3 regions of the Shewanella sp. GD03713 genome follow, and region 1 is predicted to be linked to each of the others. Evidence: predicted binding sites of a transcription regulator. Region 1 holds the regulator's gene; each other region holds the start of a gene.
The links. The regulator FliA, encoded in region 1, starts transcription of late flagellar genes. The targets are predictions, from matches to a motif close to CTAAAGNTNNNNNNNNNNNNGCCGATA.
Positions count from the first base shown of each region.

Region 1 (4,812 bases):
GGGTGTAGGCAAAACCACTTCCTTAGCCAAATTAGCGGCTCGTTTCGCCGCCCATCATGGCGCGGATCAAGTCGCCTTGATCACTACCGATCATTATCGTATTGGCGCCTATGAGCAATTGGCCACCTATGGCAAAATTATGGGATGCCCCGTTAAGCAAGCCCATGATCTTGCTGAGCTAGAGCAAATACTGTATCAGTTCAGAAATCGCAAGCTAGTATTGATAGATACCGCAGGAATGGGCCAACGAGATATGCGGCTTTACCAGCAACTTGATAATTTAACTGCAAATAGCAGAATACCTATCCGCAGTTATCTGGTACTGTCTGCCACAGGACAGCGCCGTGTGCTACAGGATGCTGTAAATCACTTTAAACGCATTCCATTATCTGGTGTTGTACTCACCAAACTCGATGAGTCCGTGTCGTTAGCGGGTGCATTAAGTGTGTTGATCCAAAGTGGGTTGCCATTAAGTTATGTTACGGATGGGCAGCGAGTGCCCGAAGATATGAAAGTTGCCGATACTTTGCTGCTCGCAGAGCAGGCGTTAGCGGCCTTAGAAAACACTGAACAACAATCGTTACCAGACACAGCGTGGTCAGATAATATGACCTGTGCATTTGAGTAGAGTTATGACCCTGGATCAAGCAAGTGGTTTACGTATGATGAATCAACCCTATAACGAAAAAGTGAAAGTAATCGCGGTTACGGGTGGTAAAGGTGGCGTGGGTAAAACCAGCGTGTCTATCAATACCGCAGTAGCATTAGCCGAAAAGGGCAAGCGTGTCTTAGTGCTTGATGCCGACCTAGGCTTAGCAAACGTCGATGTCATGTTAGGGATCCGTGCTGAACGTAACCTGTCCCATGTACTCTCTGGCGATGCTGAGCTGGATGATATTATCGTCCGCGGACCTAAGGGCATTGGCATTGTCCCTGCGACCTCAGGAACTCAAGGCATGGTAGAGTTGAGCCCTGCGCAACATGCGGGCTTAATTCGTGCTTTCAGTGAGATGCGCACCCAGTTTGATATCCTCATCGTGGATACTGCCGCGGGGATTTCTGACATGGTACTCAGTTTCTCTCGCGCGTCACAGGATGTGTTGGTGGTTGTTTGTGACGAGCCAACCTCTATCACTGACGCCTATGCGTTAATCAAAATTCTCAGCCGTGAACACGGCGTTTTCCGCTTTAAAATTGTTGCTAATATGGTGCGCAGTTTGCGCGAAGGTATGGAATTGTTTGCTAAACTCAGTAAAGTGACCGACAGATTCTTGGACGTGGCACTCGAACTGGTTGCGACCATTCCGTTTGATGAAAACCTTCGCAAATCAGTGCGTAAACAAAAGTTAGTGGTTGAGGCTTATCCTAAGTCTCCAGCTGCGATTGCGTACCATGGCCTAGCGAATAAAATCATGAGCTGGCCAGTACCACAGCAACCTGGTGGGCATTTGGAGTTTTTCGTTGAGCGTTTAGTTCAGCGACCAGATTTTCAAGAGGAAAAAACGAGTGAATAAAGCCGCAGCGTATACTTGTTTAGACAGTAAAACGTCAATCGTTGAACAGTATGCACCGTTGGTTAAAAGAATTGCACATCACTTGCTCGCCAGATTACCTGCCTCAGTGCAGCTCGATGACTTGCTTCAAGCGGGGATGATGGGGTTATTAGAAGCATCATCCAAGTTTGATGGTGGCAAAGGTGCAAAGTTTGAAACCTTCGCCGGCATACGGATCCGTGGCGCCATGTTGGATGAGATCCGTCGTGGCGACTGGGTTCCCCGCTCTGTTCATCGAAATAATCGTCGAGTTGCTCAAGCCATTGATGAGTTGGAGCAAGTTTTGGGTCGTGATGCACGCGACACAGAAATTGCAGAAAAACTTGATATGACGCTCGATGAGTACCATCATATTCTTAACGATGTTTCTGTTGGTAAAATCATAGGGATAGAAGACTTAGGCGTATCGCAGGATATACTCACTTCGAGCGATAATGTCAGTGATGGTACATATGAAGCGTTAGCAGAAACCCAGTTTCATTCAGCACTAGTTGAGGCGATAAAATTATTGCCCGAAAGAGATGCGCTAGTGCTATCGTTATACTACGATGAAGCATTGAATTTAAAAGAAATTGGCGCCATTCTTGAGGTAAGTGAATCGCGAGTTAGCCAGATATTAAGTCAGGCAATGTTGCGGCTCAAAGGCAAACTCAAGCATTGGACATAAGTATAATTATTTATTGAGCACAGAATGTCGGCTCACCGGAGGAAACCTTGGACAAGAATATGAAGATTCTCATCGTTGATGACTTTTCGACAATGAGACGTATCATCAAGAACTTGTTGCGAGACTTGGGCTTTAACAATACCCAAGAAGCAGACGACGGCTCAACTGCGCTGCCTATGTTACAAAAGGGCGACTTTGATTTTGTCGTGACAGACTGGAACATGCCAGGTATGCAGGGTATTGATTTGCTGAAGGCTATTCGGGCTGACGATTCCCTTAAGCATTTACCCGTATTAATGGTTACCGCTGAAGCAAAACGTGAACAAATTATTGCTGCCGCACAAGCCGGTGTTAACGGCTATGTGGTTAAACCTTTTACCGCAGCAACACTTAAAGAGAAGTTAGATAAAATATTCGAACGACTCGCTTAAGCAGGGATGAGCTATGAAGTCACAAACATCAGGGCTCATTACGCTCGAGAAGGCTCAGCGTTTAGTTGAACTATTAAGCGCAAATGAACAAGCTCAAGCAGATGATTTATTTAGGGAACTCGCGGCTCCACTTCAACGGGAGCTCTTTGATGAAGTTGGTAAACTTACAAGGCAACTTCACAGCGCATTAATGGATTTCCAAGTTGATAATCGTTTGGTTGAACTTGCGAATACCGAAATTCCCGATGCTAAGGAACGGCTAAGTTATGTCATTGACATGACCGAGCAAGCAGCGAATAAAACCATGGATGCGGTAGAAGAGTGCTTGCCGCTCGCGAATGCATTAACGGCGAATATTCAACAAGTGATGCCTTCTTGGGACAAATTGATGCGCCGTGAAATCGCTCTGAGCGATTTTAAAGCGCTTTGCCACAATGTGCAGCATTTGATGTCACGTAGCGAATTGGATTCCAATCGCTTACGCGAATTGCTCAACCAGATTTTGATGGCGCAGGATTTTCAGGACCTGACTGGACAAATGATCCGGCGGGTGATCGATCTAGTGATGGAAGTTGAAAGTAATCTGGTGTCTATGCTGACAGTATTTGGTGAGCAACCCGTGATTGAGAGTCAGATTACTCAGAAAAATAATATTGAAGCTGAAGGACCGATAATGAATGCCGAGCTTCGTCAAGACGTCGTTACCGGTCAAGATGAAGTCGATGATCTGCTGTCGAGTCTGGGTTTCTAACTGGGAGTCAATTTGATGGCCTTTGATGTAGATGAAGAGATACTCCAGGACTTTTTAATTGAAGCGGGCGAAATTCTTGAGTTGCTGCAAGAGCAGCTGGTCGCGCTTGAAAACAATCCTGATGATACTAACTTGCTAAATGCCATTTTCAGGGGGTTTCATACTGTAAAGGGCGGTGCGGGTTTCCTTAGTCTCACTCCCATGGTGGATGTCTGTCACGAAGCAGAAAACACCTTCGATTTATTACGCACTGGCAAGCGCAGTGTCTCCGCAGAGTTAATGGACATCATTCTTCAGGCTGTCGATGCGATTAACACTATGTTTGCTCAAACCCAACAAGGCGAGCAACAAGACCCAGCAGATCCTGCATTATTGGCTAAATTGAAAATGCTCAGCTCCGGTGAGCCGCTTCCTTCCGAGTCAGGTCAAAGTAGTGCCGAAGTTGAACCATTGCCAGAACCTGAGCCCGAACCTGTCATAGAAACAGTGGTTGAAGTTGCCGCCGTTGAAGAAATGCCGATTGAGAAATCAGAGCTTTCAGATTCCAGTATCGATGAAATCGATGAAGCGGAGTTTGAAGCATTACTCGATGCGTTGCACGGCGCCGGAAAAGGTCCCGGAGTTTCTGCTCCACAAGCCGATGCTGCCCCTGCTGTGCAAAATAAGCCTCAAGCGACATCTGCAAGCGCAAGCGATGATATCACCGATGACGAGTTTGAAGCGCTGCTCGATGAGCTGCACGGTTCTGGCAAGTTTAAAGGTAAAGTGGAAGAGCCTGCCAAGCCAAAAGTTGAAGCAGTTGTCGCTGCACCAAAGCCTGCCGCTCCAGCTGTTGATTCGGACGAAATCACTGAAGATGAGTTCGAGCGTCTCCTCGATGAGTTACACGGTAAAGGCGGTGCACCTGCAAAAGTGACTGCGAAAGCCGAATCTGCTCCAGCTAAAACCGAGCCCGCTAAAGCGCCTCCAAGTGCCGCAGCGCCTTCAACTCCTGCCGCTCCCAAAGCCAGTGTTGCTACACCAGCAACACCTCCTGCGGTAAAAGCCAAAACTGATGTGGCGGTTGCTGAAAAAGCCCCTGCTAAAGCAGCGGCAGCAGCGTCTGCTAACGTACCTCAGGGCGAGACAACTGTTCGCGTCGATACCGCCCGGCTCGACCAAATCATGAACATGGTCGGCGAGTTAGTGTTAGTGCGTAACCGCTTATTGAGCTTAGGTATTAGTCGTGATGACGAAGAAATGTCTAAGGCGCTAGCGAATTTAGACTTGGTGACAGCGGATTTGCAGGGCGCGGTGATGAAAACGCGTATGCAACCCATCAAGAAAGTCTTTGGTCGCTTCCCTCGGGTTGTACGCGATTTAGCTCGTACTCTGAATAAAGAAATTGATTTAGTCCTCGTGGGCGAAGAG
Region 1 is NZ_JAOCIW010000001.1:1,499,441-1,504,252, forward strand. Features, by position in the region: gene flhF (flagellar biosynthesis protein FlhF) at 1-628, shown strand, start outside; gene N5E87_RS06720 (MinD/ParA family protein) at 633-1,514, shown strand; gene N5E87_RS06725 (RNA polymerase sigma factor FliA) at 1,507-2,220, shown strand; gene cheY (chemotaxis response regulator CheY) at 2,268-2,651, shown strand; gene N5E87_RS06735 (protein phosphatase CheZ) at 2,665-3,402, shown strand; gene N5E87_RS06740 (chemotaxis protein CheA) at 3,418-4,812, shown strand, end outside.

Region 2 (4,812 bases), 1.9 Mb from region 1:
GTGTCCGACGCTAAAGGTGTCGTATTCACTTTCTTCCCGCCAAGGGAAAGGGTGTAAACCGTTCTTTTGCCTAATGGTGTGCATTCTGTGGCGGCGACCGGTGAGGATTTTATGGGGATAGGCTTGGTGGCCAACGTCCCAAATCAAACGATCAAACGGGGTGTTATAGACATAATGCAGGGCAACAGTCAGTTCGACTGTGCCGAGTCCAGAGGCAAAATGTCCGCTGGACATGCCAACGGACTTAAGAAGAAACTCCCGCAACTCATCGGCCAATTGAGGTAACAGGGCCTGAGGAAGCTGGCGGAGTTCATTAGGAGTGTTGGCCTGAGCCAACACGGGAAACTGTGAAATGTCCAAACTCATAGCGAGATACTTCGTCTCTTATTATATTCTTCGCTCAATGATATAGCGGGCGAAGTCTGCGATTAACTGGCTATTGTATGGCAATTTAGCCAGCGCTGATAGTGCCTCTTGGATCAGTTGCGCGGCGGTATCTTTGGCGCCTTGCAGTCCAAGTAGTTGCGGAAAAGTACTCTTATTGGACTCGGCGTCAGAGCCTTGGGGTTTGCCGAGTTCTTCCGTGGTGGCAATGATGTCCAGAATATCGTCTTGCACTTGGAAGGCAAGTCCTACCGCATGGGCAAATTCCATCATAGTCTGATATTCATCTTTTGGCGCATTAGCGGCAATCAAGGCTAACTCAACGGCGCAGCTGATAAGGGCGCCCGTTTTCATATTGTGGAGTTGAGTTAGGGCCTTAAGGTCGATGAGCTTATCGGTTGAGGCTAAGTCAATCGCTTGGCCGCCGCACATACCACGGTAACCCGAGGCTTTCGCCAGCGCTCTCACCATGGCGATATGTTGCTCGCTGCTGATCCCTGGTACTGCTTCGGTAACAATTTCAAAGGCTAAGGTTTGCAGAGCATCCCCAGCAAGGATGGCGGTCGCCTCATCGAAGGCGATATGCACTGTGGGCTGACCACGACGAAGGTCGTCATCGTCCATGGCGGGTAAATCGTCATGAATTAACGAATAAGCATGAATACACTCAATGGCGGCGGCGCAGGCGTCGAGCTTTTCAAGCGACACGCCAAACATTTGTCCCACACTGTAAACCAAGAAGGGACGAATACGTTTACCGCCTAACAGCGCGCCGTGGGTCATGGCGGCCTTTAATTGTGGCGCAGTGTCTTCGAGTGTGCTGAAACGTTGTTTTAATTGGTCATCAACCCGTAGTTGATATTCTTTTATTGCATTGACTAACACGCTTATTCGCCCTCAACGGCATAGGGAGAGAGGGGCGCATTTTCATCCTGCTTGAGTAAAATGGCCACTTTTTGCTGAGCTTGCTCGAGTTTTGCTTGGCTGTTACGCACCAGATTGATGCCACGTTCAAATTGTTTTAACGCATCATCCAGAGAGACATCGCCCTGTTCTAATTCGGCAACGATGCGCTCGAGTTCACCAAGGGATTCTTCAAAACTGAGATTTTCGGGTTTCTTCGCCACGTTAATAATTCCTTTGAAAGAGCGGACACAAGGTATATCAGGGCGACTCAAGGGTCAAATTCAGTCGACGGATATTTGCTCAATAGCACGCTTTGTTGCTGAATTTTTTTCAGAAAATAGAAATTGTCGCTAAACTTGCTTAGTGCTTGTCCGATAAATGACAATAATAGCATTATGCTTATAATCATCCTTTGACATCATAGAGTAAGGCTCAGGTTAAAACCAAAGTGTAATCCCTATGCGGATGACATTTTGTATTATTTTGCGAATAGAGTCAGTATCATGTCGTTTATACCGAATATTGAGGAGCCGTTGTGGATTTAGCTACAGTTATAGGACTAGTCGGGGGCTTTGGTTTTATCCTTTGGGCTATGATGACCAGCGGCGGCCTGGCAATCTTTATCGACGTCCCCTCAGTGTTTATCGTGTTCGGTGGTTCATTCTTCGTCGTAATGATGAAATTCAATCTCAAGCAGTTTTTGGGGGCGGTAAAAATCGCCGTCAAAGCCTTTATGTTTAAGATTGATAAGCCTGAAGATCTTATCGAGCAGTCCGTGACTATGGCGGATGCTGCCCGTAAAGGCGGATTCCTTGCCCTCGAAGAAGCGCAAATTTCCAACAGTTTTATGCAAAAAGCCGTCGATATGTTGGTCGATGGTCACGATGGTGAAGTGGTGCGCGCCGCACTTGAAAAAGACATAGCCCTTACAGAAGAGCGCCATCGCAACGGCATTGCGATTTTTAGGGCCTTTGGTGACGTTGGCCCCGCGATGGGGATGATTGGTACCTTAGTGGGCTTGGTGGCGATGTTATCCAACATGTCAGATCCTAAATCGATTGGTCCGTCGATGGCGGTGGCCTTGTTAACGACGCTGTACGGCGCCGTGGTCGCCAACATGGTGTGTATTCCCATTGCCGATAAACTCACCCTACGCATGGGTGAAGAAATGCTTAACCGCAACCTGATTATGGATGCGGTATTAGCCATTCAAGATGGCCAAAACCCACGGGTGATTGAAGGTTTCTTGAAGAATTATCTTGCTGAAAAACAGCGGAAAATCGATACAACGGACGGAGAGTAGCCCATGGCTAAGTGCAACTGTCCACCGCCCGGAGCGCCGCTCTGGTTGGCAACATTTGCCGATTTGATGTCCCTCTTGATGTGTTTCTTCGTGCTGCTGCTGTCATTCTCCGAAATGGACGTGATGAAGTTTAAGCAGATCGCAGGCTCGATGAAGTATGCCTTCGGGGTGCAAAACAAGGTCGAAGTCAAAGACATTCCTAAGGGGACGTCTGTGATCGCATTGGAGTTTCGTCCTGGTCGTCCCGATCCCACGCCGATTGAAATCATTAACCAACAAACCAACGAAATGACCGAGCCCGTATTGGATTATCAAGCGGGCGAAGACGATAGCGCGGGTGGTGTGCAGCAGCAAAATGGTTCGCAGCGGGGCGGTGAAGCCTCGGCGACGGCCCAAGAAACGGCGGATGCGGTAAAAGCCGAAGCCGCGGCGGCGCAGGATAAAATCAATCAGCAAGTGAAGAAAATGGCACAGGAACTCAATAATGAGATCACCGATGGGGCGATCGAAATTGAGTCACTTGGGCAGCAAATCATTATCCGTATCCGTGAGAAGGGCTCGTTTGCCTCAGGATCTGGCTTCCTGCAGCCGCGATTTAAACCCGTGGTGCGCTCGGTCGGTGAATTGCTAAAAGATGTGCCGGGGATCATCACGGTATCGGGTTACACCGATGATATGCAGATAAGTGATGAGCTCTATAGCTCGAATTGGGATCTCTCCAGCAAACGTGCTGTGGCGGTGGCCGATGTGCTGCTGCAAGTGAAGGGCTTCGATCCTAAGCGGATGAAAGTGGTCGGTATGGCGTCGAATAATCCAATCGTGCCCAATGACTCACCTGAAAATCGCGCACGAAATCGTCGAGTTGAGATTGCCATTGAACAGGGTAAAGCCAAAGAATCCGAAGAAATTCAAGTAGGTAAATAGCTTTTAATCCAAACCTGTGATTCGATAAAAACGCCGTGACTTGCTCACGGCTTTTTTATTTGTGATTTTTTGACTATAAGTTCAACTGTGCATAAGCGCACGCCACGAGCAGTCCGAGTGTGGAAACAGGTGCGCCAATCGCCGTGAGTTTGTTATAATCCGGCGATTATTCTTTTAACCAATTTTGCTGTTTACAAAATTGCCCGCGGAAATCCCATGAAGTTTATTGTAAAGCTGTATCCAGAAATCATGATGAAGAGCAAGCCCGTGCGCATGCGCTTCACCAAAATGCTTGAAACCAACATCCGTAACGTGCTCAAAAAAGTTGATGAAGATGCCAAAGTGCAACGTCAATGGGACCGTATTTGGGTAAAGGTGCCAAATGATAAACCTGAATTAGCTCAGGCCTTTGGTGAGCGTTTAGCCTGTATTCCTGGGATCGCCCATGTGGTGCAAGTGGATGAATACAGCTTTACCTCAGTTGATGATATCTACCAGCAAGTTTTACCCGTATATCGTGACCAAATTGCCGGTAAAACCTTTTGTGTGCGCGTCAAACGTACTGGCTCCCACGATTTTAACTCTATCGAAGTTGAGCGTTATGTTGGTGGTGGTTTAAACCAGTTTACCGATGCGATTGGTGTGCGTTTAAAGAACCCAGAAGTGACAGTTAACCTCGAAATCGAGGGCGATAAACTGTATATGGTGACCAAGCGTATCGAAGGCTTAGGCGGTTTCCCAATGGCGACACAGGAAGATGTGTTGTCCTTGATTTCGGGCGGTTTTGACTCTGGCGTGTCGAGCTACCAATTTATTAAGAAGGGCGCTCGTACCCATTACTGTTTCTTCAACCTCGGCGGCGCGCAGCATGAAATTGGCGTGAAACAAGTCGCTTACCATTTGTGGAAAACCTATGGTGAATCCCACAAGGTGAAGTTTGTGTCTGTGCCGTTCGAGCCTGTAGTAGCCGAGATTTTAGAGAAAATCGACAACGGTCAAATGGGCGTGGTGCTCAAGCGTATGATGATGCGTACCGCGGCGCGTATTGCAGAGCGTATGGGCATTCAGGCTATTGTCACAGGTGAGAGTTTAGGCCAAGTATCGAGCCAAACCTTAACCAACTTAAACGTGATTGACCGCTGCACCGATATGCTGATCCTGCGCCCGCTGATCGCCATGGACAAGCAGGACATCATCAACGAATGTCGCCGTATTGGCACCGAAGATTTTGCTAAATCTATGCCTGAATATTGCGGCGTGATTTCGCAAAAGCCAACCGTGAAGGCGGTACTGGC
Region 2 is NZ_JAOCIW010000001.1:3,357,834-3,362,645, reverse strand. Features, by position in the region: gene dxs (1-deoxy-D-xylulose-5-phosphate synthase) at 1-366, opposite strand, end outside; gene ispA ((2E,6E)-farnesyl diphosphate synthase) at 388-1,269, opposite strand; gene xseB (exodeoxyribonuclease VII small subunit) at 1,272-1,511, opposite strand; gene pomA (flagellar motor protein PomA) at 1,826-2,593, shown strand; gene N5E87_RS14805 (flagellar motor protein MotB) at 2,597-3,517, shown strand; gene thiI (tRNA uracil 4-sulfurtransferase ThiI) at 3,734-4,812, shown strand, end outside.
Region 2: the regulator FliA is predicted to act here: its motif matches at 1,641-1,667, upstream of pomA (flagellar motor protein PomA).

Region 3 (4,812 bases), 1.0 Mb from region 1:
GAGTTCATCTAAATAGCGTGGCAGCGTCTGCAACTGCGAAGGACGATGAGTGTCTTGTAGGGGCATAGCGCCAAATTGCGCCACTAGGGATTGGCTCGATTGGTCGGCGGAAAAAATCCAAACCGACACCAGAGAAACGGCTAAATTTTGGCAAAGTAGCTCAGTGGCTAACTCTGCGGTCTTAGTAAAATCACCCTGCTGTTTAGCCGTGGAATGCACTAAAGACTCTAATAAATGCTGATGCTGACGTCGCTTCACTCTGATTCCTACAAAACTTCGTGTTGGGTAAAACGGTACTGCTGCGACTAACACACTAAAGAAGCGTGTTAATAGAGCCTATTTATCTTTATTTTTGTTGATGCAGATTACACTATCTACATTTAAAACAGCAACATCGGCCACACTTTATTACAAATTAACGCTAACGGACTTCACGGTCGCTTGCATCATAGGCCATTCTCTAATTGGAAAATCATTTTCTCGACACTCACATCGAAGACCAGCTTGAGGGTAACACCCGCTTCATCATGCACAATATTCCCTTGGGTTTGGCTAAAACGCGCTTGAGCCCGCTCCAACATCTTAGTCGCTTCGACCTCAGCCTCTGCACCCGCGAAGGATAACTCCAGCACTGTATCCTGCTCGTCAATCACAGCGCCAATATCCACAAAACTGCCGCAATCGGTGCAAGTGTCGTTTACGGTAGCCGCTTGTCCTGCAATGATACCTTTCATCTGTTTTTCCTCTCTAATCGCTGTAAGGGTGATGCATCAACTTAAACCAGCATCATTAACGCCTTATTATAGGTAACAGTGGCGGCAGAGACTCAGCTTTAGCTCACGCTTATTATTGTGCATCGACACAGTTGACGGCTATTTGGCCAACAAGTTCCTTTAATCCCAACCTGTGCTTTTAAAGACAGCATCTTGCTTAACCGCCCGATAGCGACTAGAAAGCAAGACGACATACTCGTTAGGCGCTGGCCAATAACGGCACTAAGTTACGTTGAATCGCCAGTTGATCGGCAAAATGCATGACGTCCATTTTCGGGGATGGCAACTGGCCACGTTGGCGCAGACGTGTGGTGAGATCGCAATTGCTTAAGGCTTCGGCCATCGCGATAGGCTCACCACCGCGGATCACTAATGCCTCTGGGCGCAATGCCTGTTGCAGTTGAAACGCCCTCGCCCCTTGCTCAGCAAAAACAGCACTGTTGTCGGTAACCTTGTTATCCGTCGATAAATCCGCCACAAGCGCTTGCTTTGGGGGTAACTCAAACTGACGTTGTAATTTTTCTGCATTATCGAGCTCTTTTTGCCATTGAAACTGCGCCATGTCCCTCGCGTCTGCAGACAATAGCGACAGCAACAGGGCGAACTCTCCTCGCCTGTTGTGTTCGATTGCCGCATTTAAGCGGGAGCCAATTTGGGCTTCGTTGATTAAAGGAACATCGATCTGCATAAAAAAACATCATTAAAACAACTCGTTGTTAGTTAATCGACCAGTTGAACCAGAACTTTAGGAAAATTTTCATATTTAGACTTTACATGCCAAACGTTTCTGACTACTATGGCGGCCGCAATTGAGGAGGGGTTCCCGAGTGGCCAAAGAGATCAGACTGTAAATCTGACGGCTCCGCCTTCGAAGGTTCGAATCCTTCTCCCTCCACCATTTGCACTAACAATTAGCGATGCTATAAAAGATACTCGTGGAGGGGTTCCCGAGTGGCCAAAGGGATCAGACTGTAAATCTGACGGCTCCGCCTTCGAAGGTTCGAATCCTTCTCCCTCCACCACTTTTATCTTATTTGGTTCGTCAATCGTTAGTTCACTGTACACTTGCTTTACCCTTAAATCCGGCCAAGATTTAAGATAACTTTAAAATCAGACTCGATGAGTCGGACTTAAAAGTTGAAGAAAATATGTGGAGGGGTTCCCGAGTGGCCAAAGGGATCAGACTGTAAATCTGACGGCTCCGCCTTCGAAGGTTCGAATCCTTCTCCCTCCACCACTTCTTTCTCATATCACTCTTTACACCGCTTTATTCCCCAAGTTTTCTTTCTAGCACTCCAGCTTATCCAAAGTTATTTTTTATCGCTTACTTAAAACGATTGTCTTTAATCGATAGATTTTGCTGGTAAAGAATCCACCTTCTGAAGAAGGTGGCTTTGTTTTAACCCCCTAAAAGGGGGCCTTTATTCAAGAGCAAGTTGACCCTGCTCTTGCCGCTCTACTTTCTCTTGATGCCTAACGAATCGACGAAGTATCCTCTCTGCCAAAAATGATTTCCCCAAAGTTTATTCTTGCGTAGGTAAGGAAATTTACTGAATATTTTCAACGCTATCTTACCTTTTAACGCCCCCATTAAATTCGATATAGATATCTTCGGAGGTACCTTCACCACTAAATGGACATGGTCAACTTGAACATTTAGCTCCATGACTATGCATCCCATTTGATGGCAATAAACCTGAATGCATCGATAAACCTCTTTTCCGACATTACCTTTCAATATCCGAAAGCGGTACTTTGGTGTCCAGACTATATGATATTGACATCGCCAGAACACATGCGATGCTTGCTCGTATCTACTCATGTTATTTGCCTCTTTTGACTTCGCTAAAAATCAAATATGCATTTAACATGGGTAGGTATACAGGCAAAGCCTCAAATGATGATAACCACCTACTGAAGTAGGTGGTTTTGGGCTAAAAATAAAAAACGCCCCATTCGGAGCGTTAAAGAAAAGTGCATAGCGCTAAGTGGCGATTAATCGATATTCAAGTACTTATGGGTCTGAATCGATAAACGCCAGTTGCGGGCAATACACACCTTCATGGCTAATTCCGTCGCCCTTGGTTTTTGGCTGATCGGTTGCAGACAAATCGTTTTCGCTGACACATCAATCCCTTTGAGTAACTCATCGAGTTCGTCGATATGATTTTCGGTCGCTATCGGGTGCTTAATCTCGTTGGCGCGGATCAAGGCCTGCGCTAACACCTTATAGCCACCTTTCATATTGATCTTGGGCGAGACAGTCACCCAAGTATCAGCATCGCACTTCACCTCAAAGGTGCCACTGGTCTCGATTTGAGTGGTAAAACCGGCAGCATGAAGCGTGTGAGTTAGTTCATTCAGATCGTACATACAAGGCTCACCACCTGTGATCACCACATGGCGCGCCGTGTATCCCTTAGCGTTGAACGCATCGATAAGACTCTGCGCCGTATGGTTTGCCCAGCGCCCCACGGAGCCATCGACGGTAATCACTTGTTCGGATGACACCTTATTTTCCTCAAGCAGATCCCAAGTCTGTTTAGTATCACACCAAGCACATCCCACAGGGCAACCCTGTAAACGTACAAAAATGGCGGGCACTCCGGTAAAGACACCTTCACCTTGAATGGTTTCAAAGACTTCGTTGACTGGGTAATTCATGCTAGCGTTCCGTTTTTCTGGGGCGGCATTTATAGAGGATTTTAGCTGCAGCTGCAAGTTTTTACCGCCTCAGCCATTGTGATACCAAGTGCCGCATCCCCGTCGCCACGCGCCAGCAAAGAGTTTGCAAGCCCTAGCGCCTGAGTTACACTTACGCCCTATTTTATGTGTCAATTTAAGTGGATCCTATGTCAGCAGCATCAGTTTCAAAGGTGGTAGTGGTTTTCAGTGGCGGACAAGACTCAACGACTTGTCTTATTCAAGCCTTAACTCAGTTTGATGAAGTCCACGGGATCACCTTCGATTATGGTCAGCGTCACCGTGAAGAAATTGAAGTTGCTAAATCCCTCGCCAAGCGCTTAAAGATCACTAGCCATAAAGTGATGGATGTGAGCTTACTCAATGAGTTAGCTATTTCTGCCCTCACCCGCGATGCGATCCCTGTATCCCATGAATTAATGGAAAATGGCTTACCCAACACCTTTGTGCCCGGCCGTAATATCCTGTTTTTGACTTTGGCGGGGATCTACGCCTATCAATTAGGGGCCGAGGCGATTATTACCGGTGTCTGCGAAACCGATTTTTCCGGTTATCCCGACTGTCGCCACGACTTTGTGCGCGCGATGGAATCGGCACTGGTGCAAGGCATGGATAAGAAGCTTGAGATCATCACCCCATTAATGTGGCTCAACAAAGCCCAAACTTGGGCGCTGGCCGATAAATACCAGCAGCTCGATTTGGTTCGCCACCATACCCTAACCTGTTATAACGGCATTGTCGGCGATGGTTGTGGTGACTGCCCAGCCTGCCATCTTCGTAAACGAGGCTTAGAGGATTACCTGCAAAATAAAGCAGAGGTGATGACCTCGCTCGACAAGGCAACTGAAACGGATAAACCGCAGGCGTGAGACTGGTGACGTTAACAAAACTCGGCCCCTATTGGCTGGCGTTTATCGTCAGTCTGCTCTGCGCGCTCTTGTATGTTGCGGGACTTTTTACCCCGAGCATAGATAACTTGCTCGCCTATCGCCGCAGCGCCATCAGTGACGGCCAGTGGTGGCGTCTGATCACAGGCAATCTGCTGCATACCAATCATTGGCACCTGCTGATGAACCTAGCGGGATTATGGGTAGTGTTGTTTTTGCACCACTTTCATTACCGACTTAACGGAGTAACCGCGCTGTTTATCCTGCTTTGTCTGTTTGAAGGCATTGGCCTGTATCTGGGTTATCCGCAACTCTTAGGCTATGTCGGGCTGAGCGGCATGTTACACGGCCTATTCACCTTTGGTGCAGTGCAGGATATACGCCGCAAAATGCGCTCGGGTTATTTGTTGCTGATCGGGGTGATAGTCAAAGTCGGCCATGAACAGTTC
Region 3 is NZ_JAOCIW010000001.1:2,529,997-2,534,808, forward strand. Features, by position in the region: gene N5E87_RS11195 (EAL domain-containing protein) at 1-258, opposite strand, end outside; gene N5E87_RS11200 (DUF406 family protein) at 447-734, opposite strand; gene N5E87_RS11205 (VC2046/SO_2500 family protein) at 973-1,461, opposite strand; tRNA gene N5E87_RS11210 (tRNA-Tyr) at 1,587-1,671, shown strand; tRNA gene N5E87_RS11215 (tRNA-Tyr) at 1,711-1,795, shown strand; tRNA gene N5E87_RS11220 (tRNA-Tyr) at 1,926-2,010, shown strand; partial or broken gene tnpA (IS200/IS605 family transposase) at 2,195-2,595, opposite strand; gene queE (7-carboxy-7-deazaguanine synthase QueE) at 2,769-3,437, opposite strand; gene queC (7-cyano-7-deazaguanine synthase QueC) at 3,626-4,345, shown strand; gene rrtA (rhombosortase) at 4,342-4,812, shown strand, end outside.
Region 3: the regulator FliA is predicted to act here: its motif matches at 1,496-1,522, upstream of N5E87_RS11205 (VC2046/SO_2500 family protein).